Linked DNA regions of Peribacillus simplex NBRC 15720 = DSM 1321. The protein of the gene in region 3 interacts with the protein of the main gene of each other region in a pairwise test. Links are inferred from orthologs where the notes say so. Each region holds a gene or a part of one and is shown on either strand. Other genes may lie near its edges. The genes, in order: ftsZ, ftsA and ezrA.

Region 1 (3,162 bases), 3.0 Mb from region 3 along the record:
GTAAACGAAACGAGACCCTGCTTGACATGAAATTCTTTTTCTCCTTGAACGATTTTAATGTAATCCGGTTTGATTGCGGTTAACAGCTGATGTTCATGACCCACGACTTTATAAGGGATGACACGCATTCTTCCTGTCCATGAATATTCGGGCTGCACTTCCTGACTAATCAGGTTATCAGGGTTTTTAAAGAGCTCTAGCATATCGTTCGGAATTCCTGTTTCCCCGCCTGAAAGAGAGATGATCATTACTGGGGAACGTGTAATCGGGTCATATAATTGATTGCCACTATCCACCAATCCATGAAACGTTCCTTCAAAGTCAGAAATTTTAACCGAGACCGAAACCATTTGTTCATGAGTAAGCTTGGTCATCTCCATCCCTTCAAGTGTTCGCTTGGAAAATTGCCATGCGAGCGGGAACCCGATCATTACGAATATCCAGCTGACAGGGTCGCCAAAACGATTGATTCCTGCATATTGGCCAGGGTCCTTGGACACGATTTGGAATTCAAATAGGTAGTGAAGTCCCAGAAGGATCCCTCCCGATAAAAACGTCACGAAATATAACGTGGCCACCGATTTCATGAAAAGTTTTAACCTATTAAACCCAAAGGTTGCCAGCACCATGACCAGGGATACTAATATTTTCATGTACACTCGGTCGGCAATTGCATAAAAAGGAGTGAATGCCAATACGATAATGAAGGAACCAATCAGCCCGCCGATGCATACCCGCCAAAGAGCTACCCTTCGTTTGAGAATGATTGCGGTCCAATATAAAAGGAGGCAGTCAAATAACCAATTCAACAACCAGATCACATCTAAATATAAAGTCAAACACCCTCCCCTCCTTTTATGAACTAACCTTCCACTAGCAAAAAGTATAGCGTACCTGCCCTTAGAAAGTGTGTCACTTTTTGTACTGAAAACTTAAGAGTTTTTCAGTCATTTTTACCCTTTTTGTAGAAAAACAGCTATTGATATTTTCAATACTGTCTTCGAGACTATCCTGCTCCCTTTTACTTCTGTCGATTTATGTTATAAAAGTTTAATAATTTATTGCTCTCTCATCTTTTTACATTAATGAATGGAAGTGAACAAAAGATGGGCTTCTGCCCAGGGACATTAAGACAAGATCAAGGATACAATTATCCAGATTTCCTTTAGCACTTCGGTCCGAGTGATAAAGCTCGAGAAAGCCCCATTATTATAAGGTCATTGGCCACTAATGCTATTAAGGAATTCACTTATTAACGACAAAAAACCGTCCCCAAATGGGAACGGCATATGACATTGATTTTAACGGCGTCTATTACGGTTACGGAGGAAGGTTGGAATATCCAAAGCCTCATCACCTTGATTGGCATTACGTGCAGGCTGTTCATTGACTTCTTCTCTCTTCACTTCACGCTTCACGTTTGACTGTGGCGCTTGTTGTGTCTGAGGTCTTGATTGCTGCTGTTGTCCGAGTGTTGGACGTCCAGTAGGCCGTATTGAAGCTTCAACCTCGTTAAAGCCTGTTGCAATTACCGTAACGACGATTTCATCTTTAAGGTTTTCATTGATAACCGAACCAAAAATCATGTTTACGTCTTGATCGGATGCAGTAGCCACGATATCGGCAGCTTCCTGGACTTCAAAAAGACTTAGGTTCGTACCACCGGTAATATTCATCAGTACGCCTTGGGCACCATCAATCGATGTTTCAAGCAACGGACTGGAAATGGCTTTTTTCGCCGCTTCCGCCGCACGGTTTTCCCCTGAGGAAATCCCGATTCCCATAAGTGCTGAACCTTTGTTAGACATGATGGTCTTCACATCGGCAAAGTCCAAGTTAATAAGACCTGGAACAGCAATTAAATCTGAAATCCCTTGTACACCTTGACGAAGTACATTATCGGCTTCACGGAATGCTTCAAGCATTGGCGTGCTTTTATCGACGATTTCAAGGAGGCGGTCGTTCGGAATGACGATCAGTGTGTCAACCGATTCCTTCATGGATGAAATGCCGCCTTGTGCCTGTGTTGCACGTTTTCGGCCTTCGAAAGTAAATGGACGTGTAACTACACCCACTGTAAGAGCCCCTAGATCTTTAGCAATGCCCGCTATGACAGGAGCAGCCCCTGTTCCTGTACCGCCGCCCATTCCAGCCGTTACGAATACCATATCGGCACCTTTAAGCGCTTCTTCAATCTGCTCTTTGCTTTCCTCAGCAGCTTTTTTTCCTACCTCGGGATTGGCACCTGCACCCAAACCGCGTGTAAGCTTCCCACCGATTTGCATTTTGATTTCTGCTTTTGATAGATTAAGAGCTTGTGCGTCAGTATTGACAGAAATAAACTCAACACCCTGTACACCATGCTCGATCATTCTGTTTACCGCATTGTTTCCGCCGCCGCCAACACCTATTACTTTTATCGTTGCTAATTGTTCTAGATTAGAATCAAACTCCAACATGACAATCCTCCTATTTTGACGAAATTCCCGATTCTTAATGATTGTTATTCAAAAAAGTAACCCAGGATTTTTTTGAATTTAGATTCACCTTTTTCACCTTGTTTTTTAGCCGTGTTCTCTTTGTTTTTCTGAGAAACCTTCTGGCTGCGCTGGTCGTTATCTTCTTGAGCTTGTCCAGCTGCTACAGGAGTTTTATTAGCGGTGTTTTTTTGCATTCTCTCTTTCTTGCATGCGTGTTTAATCAAACCAACAGCTGTCGTGTATTGGGGTTCCCTAACACCGATGTAATTGGGTTCAGCTGTCCTTACTCGGTTTTGGAACACATATTGAGCTAGCTCCAGGACTCCCGGCATCTTGACGACGCCCCCGGTCAACACGAAACCACCCGGTATATCCTGGAAGCCAAGTCTCCTCAAATCATCTTGAATCAACTCGAATATTTCGGTCACCCGCGCTTCAATGATATCCGAAAGCATTAACTGGTTGCAGGTCTGCTGCTGATCGCTGCCGATGATCGGTATTTGGAATACTTCATCTTCAGACGCGTCATCATAAAAGGCATGTCCATGCTTTACTTTTATTTTCTCAGCTTCTTCCATCGTTGTCCTTAGAACGATGGAAAGGTCCTTAGTAAGTGTTTCCCCGCCTATAGGTATCACAGACGTATATTGTAAATAGCCTTGTTCGAAAATTGCCAGAGTCG
Region 2 (7,052 bases), 3.0 Mb from region 3 along the record:
CCATCCTTGGGTTTAGTGTTATTGGCATTTGGATTGATCATGTTACAGCCGGACCTTGGAACGGGAACGGTAATGGTTGGAACATGCATCGTTATGATTTTTATTTCCGGGGCAAAGATCAGCCACTTTGTCGGCTTGGGTCTAATCGGGGTAGCAGGTTTTATCGGTCTAATATTGTCAGCGCCCTACCGGATAAAAAGGATTACGTCTTTTCTGGATCCTTGGGAAGACCCTTTGGGCAGTGGATTTCAAATGATTCAATCGTTTTATGCAATCGGGCCTGGGGGATTGTTCGGATTGGGACTTGGGCAAAGCCGTCAAAAGTTTTTCTATTTACCAGAACCGCAGACTGATTTCATTTTTGCCATACTTTCCGAGGAACTTGGCTTCATCGGGGGCTCTCTGGTCATTTTATTATTTGCCCTTATGCTTTGGCGGGGCATTCGGATTGCACTTGGTGCCCCTGATTTATATGGGAGCCTTGTAGCGGTGGGAATCATTGCAATGGTCGCCATTCAAGTGATGATCAATATAGGGGTGGTAACGGGACTGATGCCAGTTACGGGGATCACCTTGCCCCTCTTAAGTTATGGCGGTTCATCCTTGACACTTATGTTGATGGCGATTGGGGTGCTCCTGAACATTAGCCGTTATTCAAGGTTCTGAAATAAGTAAAATATATGGTTTGGCAAAAGGGAAGTCCTGTTAAACGCAGGGCTTCCTTTTTTTACGTTAAAAACCCTTGCAGGAAAACGATTTTGGAGGGTGCCTCGCCGAAAATTAGAAATAATTGAAATGCCGCTTAAATATTACCATGTATGAATGTTGGGGAATCCACAATAAATATTGGCAATACGGCTTTGTTTAGACTATAGTATAAGAGGGTTAGGCCATACTGGGGCTTGCTTCTGTTCATTTTTCTGCTAAAAAGGCGTTGTTAAACTTGTAATATAAGTGACCTCATGGAAGAGGAAATGAAAATAATAACTTGGAATTTTTGGAACAACAAGGAGGTTTATCATGGATAATGTGATAAAGCAATTAACTGAAATGAAAATCGGCAAAGTTCTTGAACAGGAACCGCTTGCGAATCATACAACTATGAAAATTGGAGGGCCGGCTGATTTATTCATCGTGCCGTCATCCGTTGAAAATATAGAAAAAACGATGCAGGTTATCAAAGAACATGGAATGCCATGGAGGGTGATCGGCAGGGGCTCGAACCTACTTGTCAGTGATGGTGGAATTGAAGGTGCCGTGCTTAAATTGGGTAAAGGACTTGATCATCTCGAGATAAATGGAACGGAGATTAAAGCAGGCGCTGGGGTATCACTTGTCAGCCTGTCCGTACAAATCAGTAAAAAAGGGTATGCAGGATTGGAATTTGCCAGTGGGATTCCTGGTTCCGTCGGCGGAGCTGTCTATATGAACGCTGGTGCACACGGTTCCGATATGAGTGAAATCCTCAAGGAGGCACATGTTCTTTTTGAAGATGGAACTCTAGCTTGGCTTTCGAAGGAAGACATGGAGTTTTCTTATCGGACTTCTCTGCTTCAGAAGAAAAGACCTGGTATCGTACTGGAAGCAATTTTTCAATTGACAGAGGGTGATAAAACCGAAATCGTTGAAAGAATGCAGAATAACAAGAATTATCGTAAAGAAACCCAGCCTTATAATCTTCCATGTGCCGGGAGCATATTTAGGAATCCACTTCCACATCATGCTGGTAAATTGGTAGAGAATGCGGGCTTGAAGGGACATTCTATTGGCGGAGCTCAGATTTCACCGATGCATGGGAACTTTATCGTTAACACAGGTAATGGAAGTGCAGCGGATGTTCAAGCCTTGATACAGCATGTGAAGGATACTGTGTATGATAAGTTTGAAATTGAAATGGAAACAGAAGTGGAAATTATCGGAAGAAAATAATAGGATTCATTATATCCAAATATTGTGATATAATGTGTTACCTTTTAAAGTTTGTTAATAACCAAATATTGAGTTTGTCTTGATTCCGCACTGTCAAGAACCATCCATTTTTTCAGGAAGAGGTGAAGGGGATGGAAAAGGGGAAAATCGTTTCCATTGAGGACCGCATCCCGAAATTAAAACAATTAAGAAAAAGCAAAGCAAACAGGCGACTTGTTCTTTTGCTTTCCCTTTTCTTCATTCTGGTTGCTTGTGTGCTATATTTCTTATCCCCGTTGAGCTATGTGAAATCTGTGCAGGTAGAGGGGAATCGTTATATTACTTCCAAACAGATCATTAAATTGAGTAAGGTGAAGATGAATCGAAGCATCTGGAAGGTTGATACAGGTGCAGCCGCAGCCAATATCAAAAAAAATCAAGAAATAAAAAGCGTTAAGGTGACACCGGTATTTCCTAATTCCATTAAAATTACGGTTTCAGAACATAACAGGATGGCGTATCTGTCCAATAATGGGAAGTTTGCACCCATTTTGGAAAACGGGTCCGTTTTAGAGGAGTTAGCAACAGGCGAAATTCCAGTATTTGCCCCTGTTTTAATTGGTTTCAAAGAGGGTAAAGCATTAAAGTTGCTTTTAGAAGAGCTGGACAAGCTTCCTGTCGAGATTCAGAATGCCATTTCAGAAATTCATTACGCTCCAACCAAAACCGATGTCTATCATATCGTCATGTTTATGAACGATGGGTTTGAAGTAAGTGCGACAAGCCGTACTTTATACGAGAAAATGATTCACTATCCATCGATTGTCAGCCAGTTGGATCCAGAGGTAAAGGGAGTCATCGATCTGGAAGTGGGTTCTTATTTTAAAGCATATGAAGACGCTGAACAAAAGGAAGACACTAATGAGGAAAATTAATGGCAAACAGGTGGTTTTACCCCTGGTTTGCGTGGTTCTCGGATTCATGATTGCCTTCTCTTACAATCTGACCAAAGAAGGTGAAGGTGCAGGGAAGGACAAAGCCTGGGATCAGGAATATGAGCTTAGGCAGCAGCTGATCGAACAAGAGAAACAGAACCGGGAACTTCAGAAGGAACTCCTTCAGAAGCAAGAAAATGTATCTCAAATAGAAAAAGACCTAGCTCAGGAAAAGCAGCTTTTTTTCAATTTGGCAAAGGATACGGAAAAATACCGTATGTTTCTCGGAAAAGTGAAAGTGAAAGGCTCAGGCCTTCAAGTGACGCTTGAAGATGGTACAGATATGGATTCAGAAGACAATGTTAATAATTACCTCGTCCATGAACAGCATGTCTTCAAGGTCGTCAATGAACTATACATTTCAGGTGCAGAGGCTGTTGCGATTAACGGTCAAAGGTTAAATCATGATTCATACATAATTTGTAATGGGCCAGTGATTACAATCGATGGCCATCAGCATCCTGCTCCCTTCATCATATCTGCGATTGGGGACCCGGATGTCCTGGGTGCTTCACTAGACTTACCCGGTGGCATCAAGGAACAGCTGGTTAATGAGAATATTATCTTTACAGTGGAAAAGCAAAAGAATATCATTTTTGATCCAATTATTGGAGGGTAATCAGACCGCCGGATTCGATGAAAGATTGGTGAGAAACTGGAAATGAAAAAAAAGCTTTCTTTTAGTTTGGTTACGTTGATTGCTGGCTTCATGCTTGCTATTCAATTCAATTTGGTGAATCAGCCTGTCGTTTCCGATACAAGGGATATGTGGGAGCTGAAAAATGATTTATTGAAAGAACAGCAGACCCAGGCGGATTTAATAGAGGGTATCAGTAAGCTTGAGGGAAAAATAGCATCCTATGAAACAAAGAAAAATGAGAGTAAAGAAGAAGTATTGCGTGACACCCTGACCGAATTAAAGACTGACGCAGGTTTGACTGAAATAAAAGGAAATGGAGTACTCGTATCTATACAGCCTATCAAAGCAGATATCCTTCTTGGTGAGAAGGTCGAGTATATTTCACCTGTATTGATCATTCGGCTCATTAATGAAATGTATAGGTATGGCGCTAACGAAATTTCCATTTCAGGACAAAGGTATATATCGACATCGGTTATTCGTGATATAAATGGGCAGCCGAAAATGGACGGATATCCTCTTGTTCATTACCCGGTCGAAATTCAGGCAATAACGGTTGATCCAAAGAAACTGAAGCAGCGTATTGAAGGTTCCGAACTTATGGATGATTTCTTTATAGATAATTTTGAAGTGCAAATTAAGGTGCATTCCGGTCAGTTGACATTGCCGGCCTACCAAAATGCTGTTAATGTGGAACACATGAAACCCGTTATGGATGGGGGGGAATCGTAATGTGGCTGCCAGTTTTTGGACTCTTGATTGGAATCACCCTCGGTTTTTTGGTTGATTTTGATATTCCCCATGAATATTCAAATTATCTCTCCATCGCCGTGCTTGCTGCTTTTGATACCTTATTTGGGGGCATACGGGCACATCTGCAAAATATTTATGATGAAGTTGTATTTGTAACAGGATTCTTCTTTAATATTGTTTTAGCTGCAGGTTTGGCTTTTCTAGGTGTACATCTTGGTGTAGACTTATATTTAGCCGCAATCTTTGTTTTCGGTGTAAGGCTCTTTCAAAATATCGCCCTGATTAGAAGGATCCTAATTGAAAAATGGTCCATTTCCCGGAAAAAGCAGAAAAAAAATCTATAATTTTAAAGGGAATTAAGTTATAAATGACGAATAGTTTAAGGCAGTATCTAGTTTATTAAGTAGATCAGTCTTGTTGAGAAGCGAACAATAAACACCATAGAGTGAGAAATCTACGAGTTTTGTTCGGGAAATACAAAATGAACCGCTTAATATGAAATTCGCGAGTTGTTGAAATCAGTTCTGTTATTCTATAATGTATAAGTCTTCGATATAAAAATGTTATTCTACTAATACATGTATAAAACTGAAGGAGGTGCCATGGAATGAACAGCAACGAAATATACGTAAGTCTTGACATCGGTACATCCAGTGTAAAAGTTATCATTGGGGAAATGGTCAATGACACATTAAATATAATCGGTGTAGGAAATATTAAATCAGAGGGGCTCAAAAAGGGTTCGATCGTCGGTATAGATGAAACCGTCCAATCCATTCAAAAGGCTATAGAGCAAGCAGAACGGATGATAGGGATGGAGATAAAAAAGGTAATCGTCGGCATAAGTGGAAATCACGTGACGCTTCAGCCGTGTCATGGGGTAGTAGCGGTATCCAGTGACAATAAAGAGATTACCGAGCATGACGTTTTCCGTGTTAGAGAAGCAGCGGAGTTAATAACGATACCATCCGACAGGGAAATCATCGACGTGGTGCCGATTCACTACAAAGTTGATGAACTTGATGAAATCAGTGATCCAAGGGGCATGATAGGTGTCCGGTTGGAAATGAGAGGGATTTTAATCACAGGTCTTCGGACAATTTTACATAATACGCTGCGCTGTGTGGAAAGGGCAGGGTTAGAAATAACCGATATCGCCCTTCAGCCCTTAGCCGCAGGTTCCCTTGTTTTATCCAAGGATGAAAAAGAACTTGGTGTGGCACTTGTCGATATTGGCGGAGGTTCCACGACTCTGGCAATTTTCGAACAAGGCTATTTACAATATACGTCTGTGATACCTATAGGCGGGGAAACACTTACTAAGGACCTTTCCATCGTTCTAAGGACAACGATGGAAGAAGCTGAGAAAATAAAAGTAAAGCATGGACATGCCTTTTATGATGACGCGTCTGAAGATGAAGTATTCCAAATACCGATCATCGGCAGCGATCAGCAGCAGACCTGCAACCAGTTAATGCTTTCGGATATCATTGAAGCGCGGGTGACCGAAATATTCGAGTTGATTCAAGATGATTTGAGGAGACTTGGCTTCCAGGATATACCGGGTGGTTTCGTGTTGACCGGGGGCGTCGTCAAGATGCCGGGAGTCCTGGAGCTAGCTCAATATGTGTTCCAAAACCGAGTAAGGACAGCTGAACCCAATTACATCGGTGTTAGGGAACCCCAATACACGACAGCTGTTGGTTTGATTAAACACGCATGCAAGAAAGAGAGAATGCAAAAAAACACCGCTAATAAAACTCCTGTAGCAGCTGGACAAGCTCAAGAAGATAACGACCAGCGCAGCCAGAAGGTTTCTCAGAAAAACAAAGAGAACACGGCTAAAAAACAAGGTGAAAAAGGTGAATCTAAATTCAAAAAAATCCTGGGTTACTTTTTTGAATAACAATCATTAAGAATCGGGAATTTCGTCAAAATAGGAGGATTGTCATGTTGGAGTTTGATTCTAATCTAGAACAATTAGCAACGATAAAAGTAATAGGTGTTGGCGGCGGCGGAAACAATGCGGTAAACAGAATGATCGAGCATGGTGTACAGGGTGTTGAGTTTATTTCTGTCAATACTGACGCACAAGCTCTTAATCTATCAAAAGCAGAAATCAAAATGCAAATCGGTGGGAAGCTTACACGCGGTTTGGGTGCAGGTGCCAATCCCGAGGTAGGAAAAAAAGCTGCTGAGGAAAGCAAAGAGCAGATTGAAGAAGCGCTTAAAGGTGCCGATATGGTATTCGTAACGGCTGGAATGGGCGGCGGTACAGGAACAGGGGCTGCTCCTGTCATAGCGGGCATTGCTAAAGATCTAGGGGCTCTTACAGTGGGTGTAGTTACACGTCCATTTACTTTCGAAGGCCGAAAACGTGCAACACAGGCACAAGGCGGCATTTCATCCATGAAGGAATCGGTTGACACACTGATCGTCATTCCGAACGACCGCCTCCTTGAAATCGTCGATAAAAGCACGCCAATGCTTGAAGCATTCCGTGAAGCCGATAATGTACTTCGTCAAGGTGTACAAGGGATTTCAGATTTAATTGCTGTTCCAGGTCTTATTAACTTGGACTTTGCCGATGTGAAGACCATCATGTCTAACAAAGGTTCAGCACTTATGGGAATCGGGATTTCCTCAGGGGAAAACCGTGCGGCGGAAGCGGCGAAAAAAGCCATTTCCAGTCCGTTGCTTGAAACATCGATTGATGGTGCCCAAGGCGTACTGATGAATATTACCGGTGGTACGAA
Region 3 (7,064 bases):
CCATTTCCTTCAAACCTTTATATAAATAAGTTTTGATTTGCTGCAGCTTATCATGATACATCAATTGATTGTTCATACTAATACGCAAAGCCTTCGATAAGGCGACGATTCCCGCGACATTTTCGGTGCCGCTCCTGATTTTCGTTTCTTGATTGCCACCATGGAAAAGCGGATCGACCCGAACGCCTTCACGAACATAAAGGATGCCCGTCCCCTTCAAGCCGTGCACCTTGTGGCCGGAGATTGTACATAAATCCACATTGGCATCACGCAATGATAACGTAACTTTGCCTGTACCCTGAACATTATCGACATGAAAGAGCACGTTTGGGTATTGTTTTAACAATTTGCCCACTTCAACAATCGGCTGTATCGAGCCAACTTCATTATTAACATGCATGATGGAAACCAAAAAGGTATCTTCCCTCAATGCATCCTTAAGATCCGTTACATCAATTTGCCCAAATTCGTAAACTGGAAGATATGTGATCTCATAACCCATTTTCGTCAATGATTGGCATGCATCTTCTACAGAAGGATGTTCAATCGCTGTCGTGATTATGTGTTTGCCGCGATTTCCCTGAGAGTGGGCGGCCCCTTTAATGGCAAGATTATTTCCTTCCGTCCCCCCGGAAGTGAAATATATTTCCGAACTCTTCACCTTCAATAAATCAGCGATCTGCTTTCTTGCAGCGGAAAGCAGTTTTTCGGATTGCACCCCAAGTCCATGAAGTGAAGAGGGGTTCCCGAAATAGTCCGAAGTTACCTTCATGAATGATTCGATTACTTCGGGATATGGTTTTGTTGTTGCACTATTGTCAAAATAAATCATGGGTTCACCTTCCATGTTTTTGTATCTATGATGATCACTCTACTAAATATTAGTTTCAATGTTGCTGTTGCAACTTCTAATATTAACATAATTGAATTTGAAAGAGAATGTAAAACACTGGTCCATGAATGATAGGAGACCTGCTTCTTTTAATTCCCGCAGAATGATTTAACTTCCCACCTATCTATTCAGGGGCCGGTAAAAGAAAAAAACCCGCCATGGCGGGTTTTCAGGAAAGGACTTCTTCTATGTTCGCCCCGATTTTTTGTAAACTGCCTGGGTCGACCTTTTCTATGGCGGTGGCTGCCGTTTCCAATGCGGCTTGATATTCATAGCTTCGGAATTTGGCTTCCGCTTCCCTTAGGCTCTCGGCAACCATATCGTGACTGCTTCGATAGCGATTTCCGAATTGGATCACCTTTTCGGCCAAATACATATGTTCGATCAATTCTTGCGCTTTTTCGTGGACCCTATTCACCTGTTGAACCGCTTTTTCCAAATAAATATAAACAGCGGCCATCTCAAGCGGCTTTTCTTCAAGTTTCCCCTGAACGTCATCCATGCATTCTTTAGCGTCCTGAAGCACCACTTTATACTCTTCTGGAAGACCTGGAATATTACTTTTTGCAATTAAGCGTCCAGTATCGACCATTTTGCGTTTCAATTCGGCCAGTGAATCCCTGGCATCCATTTCATCTTTTCGTAAAGCCTGTAATTTAACGGTAAAGTCTTTCTGATTTTCCTGTAATTCCTTCAACTGTACAGCCAGCCCCTGCATCTCTTCGCTGATAAGGGAGCTTGCCATCACATTATCCTCCATTTTCAAGTTGAGCAATTGATGGCGTTTCGAAATCTGGGCAATCTGCTTTTCCATTTTCCGTTGTGCATCGAGCTCATTTTCCGTCAGATGATACGTGTGTTGAACATGTATGGTTTCAACTTTAAGTTTATCGTTTTCATATTCTAGGTCACTTATCGTTTTCCTAAGAACTTCATCATTTTTCAAGATATACTGTTTTGAAAGTACTTCTTTTTCCAAAAGGTCATAAAGCACCTCAATGCTTTCACGCATTTCTTTAATGCCTTTTTCCACGGCTTCCGTTTCGGCATTTTCCAATTGTGTTTTATATAATTCCAGTTCCTCCTCAAGCCGTGATATTTCCTGCTCGAATTGGATATGGCTCAACTGATACCCTTGTCCTGACATCTCCTCATAACCATCCTTCAATTCATGAAGCTGGGAATGCAGCTCGGATTGGCTATCCACCAATAATTTAGGGAGCATTTCCATTTTAACTGACAGAACCGCCAATTTTTCCTTAATGGATAGAACAAGCTCCCTCGCATTCAAATAATTGCCGTTCACCGTCTCTTCTTCATACTTCTGAAGGATCTGCAATACTTCATCCAAGGAATTTTCCAGCTTATCAGCCGCTTTCCCATAATTATGCCTGTGTGCAAGCAAGGATTTCTTCAATTGACGGTAGGACTCTTTGATATCCTCAATTTCCAATCGATTCTTTTCCTCACTGCCTACGAGTTCATTCAGTTCGTATAAGATCTTTTTGATCATTTCCTCGATTTCATTCAGCTTGACTGTAATTTTGCGCTGTACCTCTTTTGAACGGCTGAAACGGTATTTATCTACGAATTCCTCGGCATCGAATAAAAGTTCTTCGACTTCGGGCATATGATCCGTAATGATGGCGTCCCATTCAATGCGCCAGTTTTCGAACATTTCCTCTGTTTCACCTGTCATATTCAATTGTTTGACTTTAGAAAGCTCTTCCAGCACGGGGCGGTGCGTGATGCTTATTTTCCAGGATTCCAGTCGATCGATTTCTTTAAAATATCTCTTTTTGAAAAAATAACCCCAAATGATGAAAATCAAAATTAATACAATTACCCCAATTATGTAATCCATGGTAAGCCCCCTGTTCTAGTCCTTACAGTCTTGCTCGTTTATATCAATTTTAAAAATGTTAAATTTAATGCTTTTATGATACCATGTTAGCAATAATTTTTGACGAGAAAAATGATTTTTTTGTAGAAAATTGCTACAAATACCTGTTTTTTGGGAGGGAAGGACTATGAAAGCTGACGGTCATGTGCACACTCCGTTTTGCCCTCACGGCTCTACGGATAAATTCGATGAATATATTACGCGGGGAATCGAGCTAGGATTAAAGGAAATCACATTTACGGAACATGCTCCATTGCCACGAGATTTTCAAGATCCTACGCCTGAAAAAGACAGCGGCATGGACGCTGCCCTGCTCCTGGATTACTTTCAAGAGCTCCGCGTACTGAAAAAACGCTATAAAGACAAAATCCTGATCAAAACAGGTCTGGAGGTTGACTTTATAGAGGGGTATGAAAAAGAAACAAAAGAATTCCTCGACGAAATCGGAGAATTCCTTGATGATAGTATACTTTCCGTCCACTTCATCAAGCATCAAAACAGTTGGCATTGCATCGATTTCAGCGAAAATGGGTTTGGTGAGATTGCCAATGAACTAGGTTCAGTGGAATCGGTGTATGCCAAATATTACGATACGCTGGAAAAATCAATAGAAACTGATTTAGGCATTTATAAACCAAAACGGATCGGGCATATTACGCTTGTCCATAAATTCCAGCATCGATATCCGCCGGCATCAAGTTTTGACGAGCGTGTTTACAAGGTTCTCGATATGATCAAGGCTCAAAGGTATGAACTAGATTATAATGGGGCCGGGCTTGTAAAGCCGCTATGCGGTGAACCCTACCCTCCTGAACGATTTGCAAAGCGTGCTTTAGATCTCGGCATTCCGCTTATTTACGGTTCCGATGCCCATCAGGCTAAAGATTTGGGTCAGGGTCATCAGGCACTGATTGCAGGGTTCAATGGTTAACTCATGTATACACTTTAGGCCGGCCGGCTAACAGGGGCTGTAGGTCTTCGGCGATGAAAAGGGTATCTTGCAGAAAACGTCCGACTTCATTGGCATAAATATTCGTGTAATAGGCTTCCTGCGGGAAGACATGAAGCACATCCATCGCATAATGGGTATGCAGGACAGGGGCCGTCAATAAACCCTTCAACTGCAGCATATACATGGGTACGGAGACCTGCTGGAAACTCCTGCTCTTGATCCCTTGTTCCAAAACATATTGAAAATAAGACTTTTCCTTTGTAAAATAAGTCGAATGAATTTCGCGGTTTAAATTGGAATCGAGTGATGATTCCCCATATATGAACCGTGCAGCAAGGAAGTTTTCCCTCTGGAAAGCGAGAATATCCTTTACAAGATTCATCAAGCAATGCTGCGGGCCTTTAAGTTCCAGCAGTGTCATGTTCGTCTCAAGGACCAGGATATATTCTTCTAAATAGGAAGTGAAACAGAATTCCAGCAACCCCTGCTTATTCTTGAAATAGTAGGCAATATTCGCAGCGTTCACTTTCGCTTTATTCGCAATATCCCGTATGGATGTAGCATGATAGCCTTTTAAATGAAATAAATGCAATGCAGCTTCCACAATGGCTTGTTTCGTTGGCGTCTGGCGATTCATTCAGGCAATCCCTCGCTTTCTTTGAGACAAGTCTTGTGGACTACTTCTGCACGGAAGAGCCTGAATCCTTTAGTAAGTTCTCGACAATTTCCCAACAATAAAGCATCATGATTAGAAAGTGCTGTAAAAATATGCGGAAGACAGGTGAACGCTTTTGTTTAATGTCGAAATGTATCAAGGAAAAAAAGAAAAAAACTATGAACTGGTCCAAAAACAACTACTTGCCTTAATCGAAGATGAAACGAACCAGATAGCCAATTTAAGCAATGCGGCAGCTTTACTTAATCAGTTTCTCGATGAGATTAACTGGGTCGGCTTTTATTTATACGAAGAAGGCCAATTAATACTTGGACCCTTCCAGGGCCTTCCAGCCTGTGTCCGCATTCCAATGGGCAAGGGCGTATGCGGAACTTCAGCGGCAACTGAAAAAACCCTGCGCATAGAGGATGTCCATCAATTCCCTGGACATATCGCCTGCGATGCGGCATCAAGATCTGAAATTGTCATACCGCTCATGAAGGATGGAAAATTGTACGGTGTCCTCGATATCGACAGCCCGGTCACGGACCGTTTTGACGAAATGGATCAGCAAGGACTTGAAAAGTTCGCTGAAATCCTTTCCAACCATCTATAAAATTTAAAGGGAGCGGCAATCCTTGCCTGCTCCCTTTTCCATTCCAGGACCCCATGTACATGTACCCGGTCCTTTCCTGAATTCTTCGCAATATATTACGCCTCATCAGCCCTTTTGACATTTTTAGAGAACCTTCTGATATTTCACTTTGAAATGATGCAAAAGAAACAGAATTGAACCACACCCATGGCAAGGGCTCCCAAGAAATGTCGGAAACCATCCATGATTTTTGTATTCATTATCTCATTATAAGGCTTGCAATGGAAAAATCCTCCATAAAAAATTTTTTTAAAAAATATTGTATTTCCTTGCTGCGATTCTCTTTATCTATTCCTTAATTAATCACAACTGTCCTTGACTCATTGAGCAGAATATTATACAATACTCCTTGTGTAAAATATTGCAGCCTATGTGACAGCCTTTATGTTCTCATTTTGTTCCTCAATACAGAGGTGTATCTCGTAACTCTCTGCTGCTAGGGCGAAGGTACATGAAAACAAAATGGTCATGATCGTACATTCACACGGTTTTTATTTTACCAAAATAAAAACATTTAAAGGAGGAGTCATCCTATGGCTCGTTATACTGGCCCAAGCTGGAAACTATCCCGTCGTTTAGGAATTTCCCTAACAGGTACTGGTAAAGAATTAGAAAAACGCCCTTATGCTCCAGGACAACATGGTCCTAACCAACGTAGAAAAATTTCTGAATACGGAATGCAACTACAAGAGAAACAAAAACTTCGTCACATGTACGGAATCACTGAACGTCAATTCCGTTCAATGTTCGACCGCGCTGGCAAACTTAAAGGTGTTCATGGTGAAAACTTCATGATTCTTCTTGAATCACGTCTTGACAACCTAGTTTACCGTCTTGGTTTAGCTCGTACACGTCGTCAAGCACGTCAACTTGTTAACCACGGTCACATCACTGTAGACGGAAGCCGCGTAGACATTCCATCTTACAAAGTGTCTCTTGGACAAACAATCGCAGTTCGTGAAAAATCACGCAACTTCTCAATCATCAAAGAATCAGTTGAAGCAACTAACTTCGTTCCTGATTTCCTTACTTTCGATGCTGAGAAATTAGAAGGTACTTTCACTCGTTTACCAGAACGTTCTGAATTGCCTGCTGAAATTAACGAAGCTCTTATCGTTGAGTTCTACTCTCGTTAATAACTTCAAAAACCCCATCCTTGGATGGGGTTTTTTTTTTGCAACTAAACACCCTTGCATGACAAAGCCCGGCTGGGATTCAGCCGGGCCTTGAACAATCATTTCACTAATGTGTATTTCTTCTTGCCGCGACGAACGAGAATGAACTCCCCTTCAATCTTGGCAGCTTCCGTCACTACATATTGCAGATCCGTCACTTTCTCCCCATTTATGGAGATTGCCCCATTCTGAATATCTTCACGGGCTTGACGCTTTGATGGCGAAATTTTCGCTTCAACGATTAAATCGACCAAACCGATATCTTCCTTGCTTTCACGTTCGAAGCTAGGGACATCTTTAAAGCCCAATTTGATTTCCGCTGCACTTAAATTCTTCACCTCACCGCTGAATAGGGCGGCAGAGATTTTGATTGCTTGGTCAAGAGCTTCCTGACCATGAATCAAACGGGTCATTTCTTCCCCTAAAGCTTTTTGCGCTTTACGTAAATGCGGTTCGGACTGTACGGATTGCTCTAACTCTTCAATCACCTCACGAGATAGGAATGTGAAGAATTTCAGGTATTTCACTACATCAGCATCGGCTGTATTGATCCAGAATTGGTAAAATTCATACGGAGTCGTCTTTTCCGGGTCAAGCCAAATCGCTCCGCCTTCCGTTTTACCGAATTTCGTTCCATCCGCTTTCGTTACGAGCGGGATCGTCATACCGAATGCTTTAGCATTCTCATCATTGGATTTCCTGATCATTTCAAGGCCGGTCGTAATGTTGCCCCATTGATCACTGCCGCCAATTTGCAATTTACAGTCATAATTTCTGTATAAATGACCGAAATCAATTCCTTGTAAGATCGTGTACGCAAATTCAGTAAAGG

Evidence for each region.
Region 1: the proteins of ezrA (region 3) and ftsZ interact in binary tests that used the Bacillus subtilis proteins (3 or more experiments, as listed by UniProt). The link is inferred for Peribacillus simplex NBRC 15720 = DSM 1321 from one-to-one orthologs.
Region 2: the proteins of ezrA (region 3) and ftsA interact in binary tests that used the Bacillus subtilis proteins (3 or more experiments, as listed by UniProt). The link is inferred for Peribacillus simplex NBRC 15720 = DSM 1321 from one-to-one orthologs.

The regions. Positions count from the first base shown.
Region 1 is NZ_CP017704.1:1,021,101-1,024,262, forward strand. The notes cover bases 381-3,162. They hold ftsZ (cell division protein FtsZ), read right to left. Parts: upstream 2,460-3,162; coding sequence 1,302-2,459; downstream 381-1,301. Other genes in these bases: spoIIGA (sigma-E processing peptidase SpoIIGA), read right to left, coding at 381-839; ftsA (cell division protein FtsA), read right to left, coding at 2,504-3,162. Outside these bases: more of spoIIGA, read right to left, coding at 1-380. UniProt on the Bacillus subtilis protein: Essential cell division protein that forms a contractile ring structure (Z ring) at the future cell division site. The regulation of the ring assembly controls the timing and the location of cell division.
Region 2 is NZ_CP017704.1:1,022,754-1,029,805, reverse strand. Bases 4,218-7,052 are described here. They hold ftsA (cell division protein FtsA), read left to right. Parts: upstream 4,218-4,903; coding sequence 4,904-6,202; downstream 6,203-7,052. Other genes in these bases: ftsZ (cell division protein FtsZ), read left to right, coding at 6,247-7,052; BS1321_RS04705 (small basic family protein), read left to right, coding at 4,275-4,640; BS1321_RS04710 (DUF881 domain-containing protein), read left to right, coding at 4,218-4,275. Also shown: spoVE (stage V sporulation protein E), read left to right, coding at 1-666; murB (UDP-N-acetylmuramate dehydrogenase), read left to right, coding at 1,021-1,929; BS1321_RS04720 (cell division protein FtsQ/DivIB), read left to right, coding at 2,061-2,843; BS1321_RS04715 (DUF881 domain-containing protein), read left to right, coding at 2,830-3,522; more of BS1321_RS04710, read left to right, coding at 3,565-4,217. UniProt on the Bacillus subtilis protein: Cell division protein that is required for the assembly of the Z ring. May serve as a membrane anchor for the Z ring. Binds and hydrolyzes ATP. Also involved in sporulation.
Region 3 is NZ_CP017704.1:4,056,287-4,063,350, reverse strand. What follows is about bases 410-3,256. They hold ezrA (septation ring formation regulator EzrA), read right to left. Parts: upstream 2,757-3,256; coding sequence 1,062-2,756; downstream 410-1,061. Other genes in these bases: hisJ (histidinol-phosphatase HisJ), read left to right, coding at 2,923-3,256; BS1321_RS19620 (cysteine desulfurase family protein), read right to left, coding at 410-832. In the rest of the region: more of BS1321_RS19620, read right to left, coding at 1-409; more of hisJ, read left to right, coding at 3,257-3,726; forespore capture DNA-binding protein RefZ, read right to left, coding at 3,728-4,384; BS1321_RS19600 (GAF domain-containing protein), read left to right, coding at 4,539-5,018; rpsD (30S ribosomal protein S4), read left to right, coding at 5,591-6,193; tyrS (tyrosine--tRNA ligase), read right to left, coding at 6,292-7,064. UniProt on the Bacillus subtilis protein: Negative regulator of FtsZ ring formation; modulates the frequency and position of FtsZ ring formation. Inhibits FtsZ ring formation at polar sites. Interacts either with FtsZ or with one of its binding partners to promote depolymerization.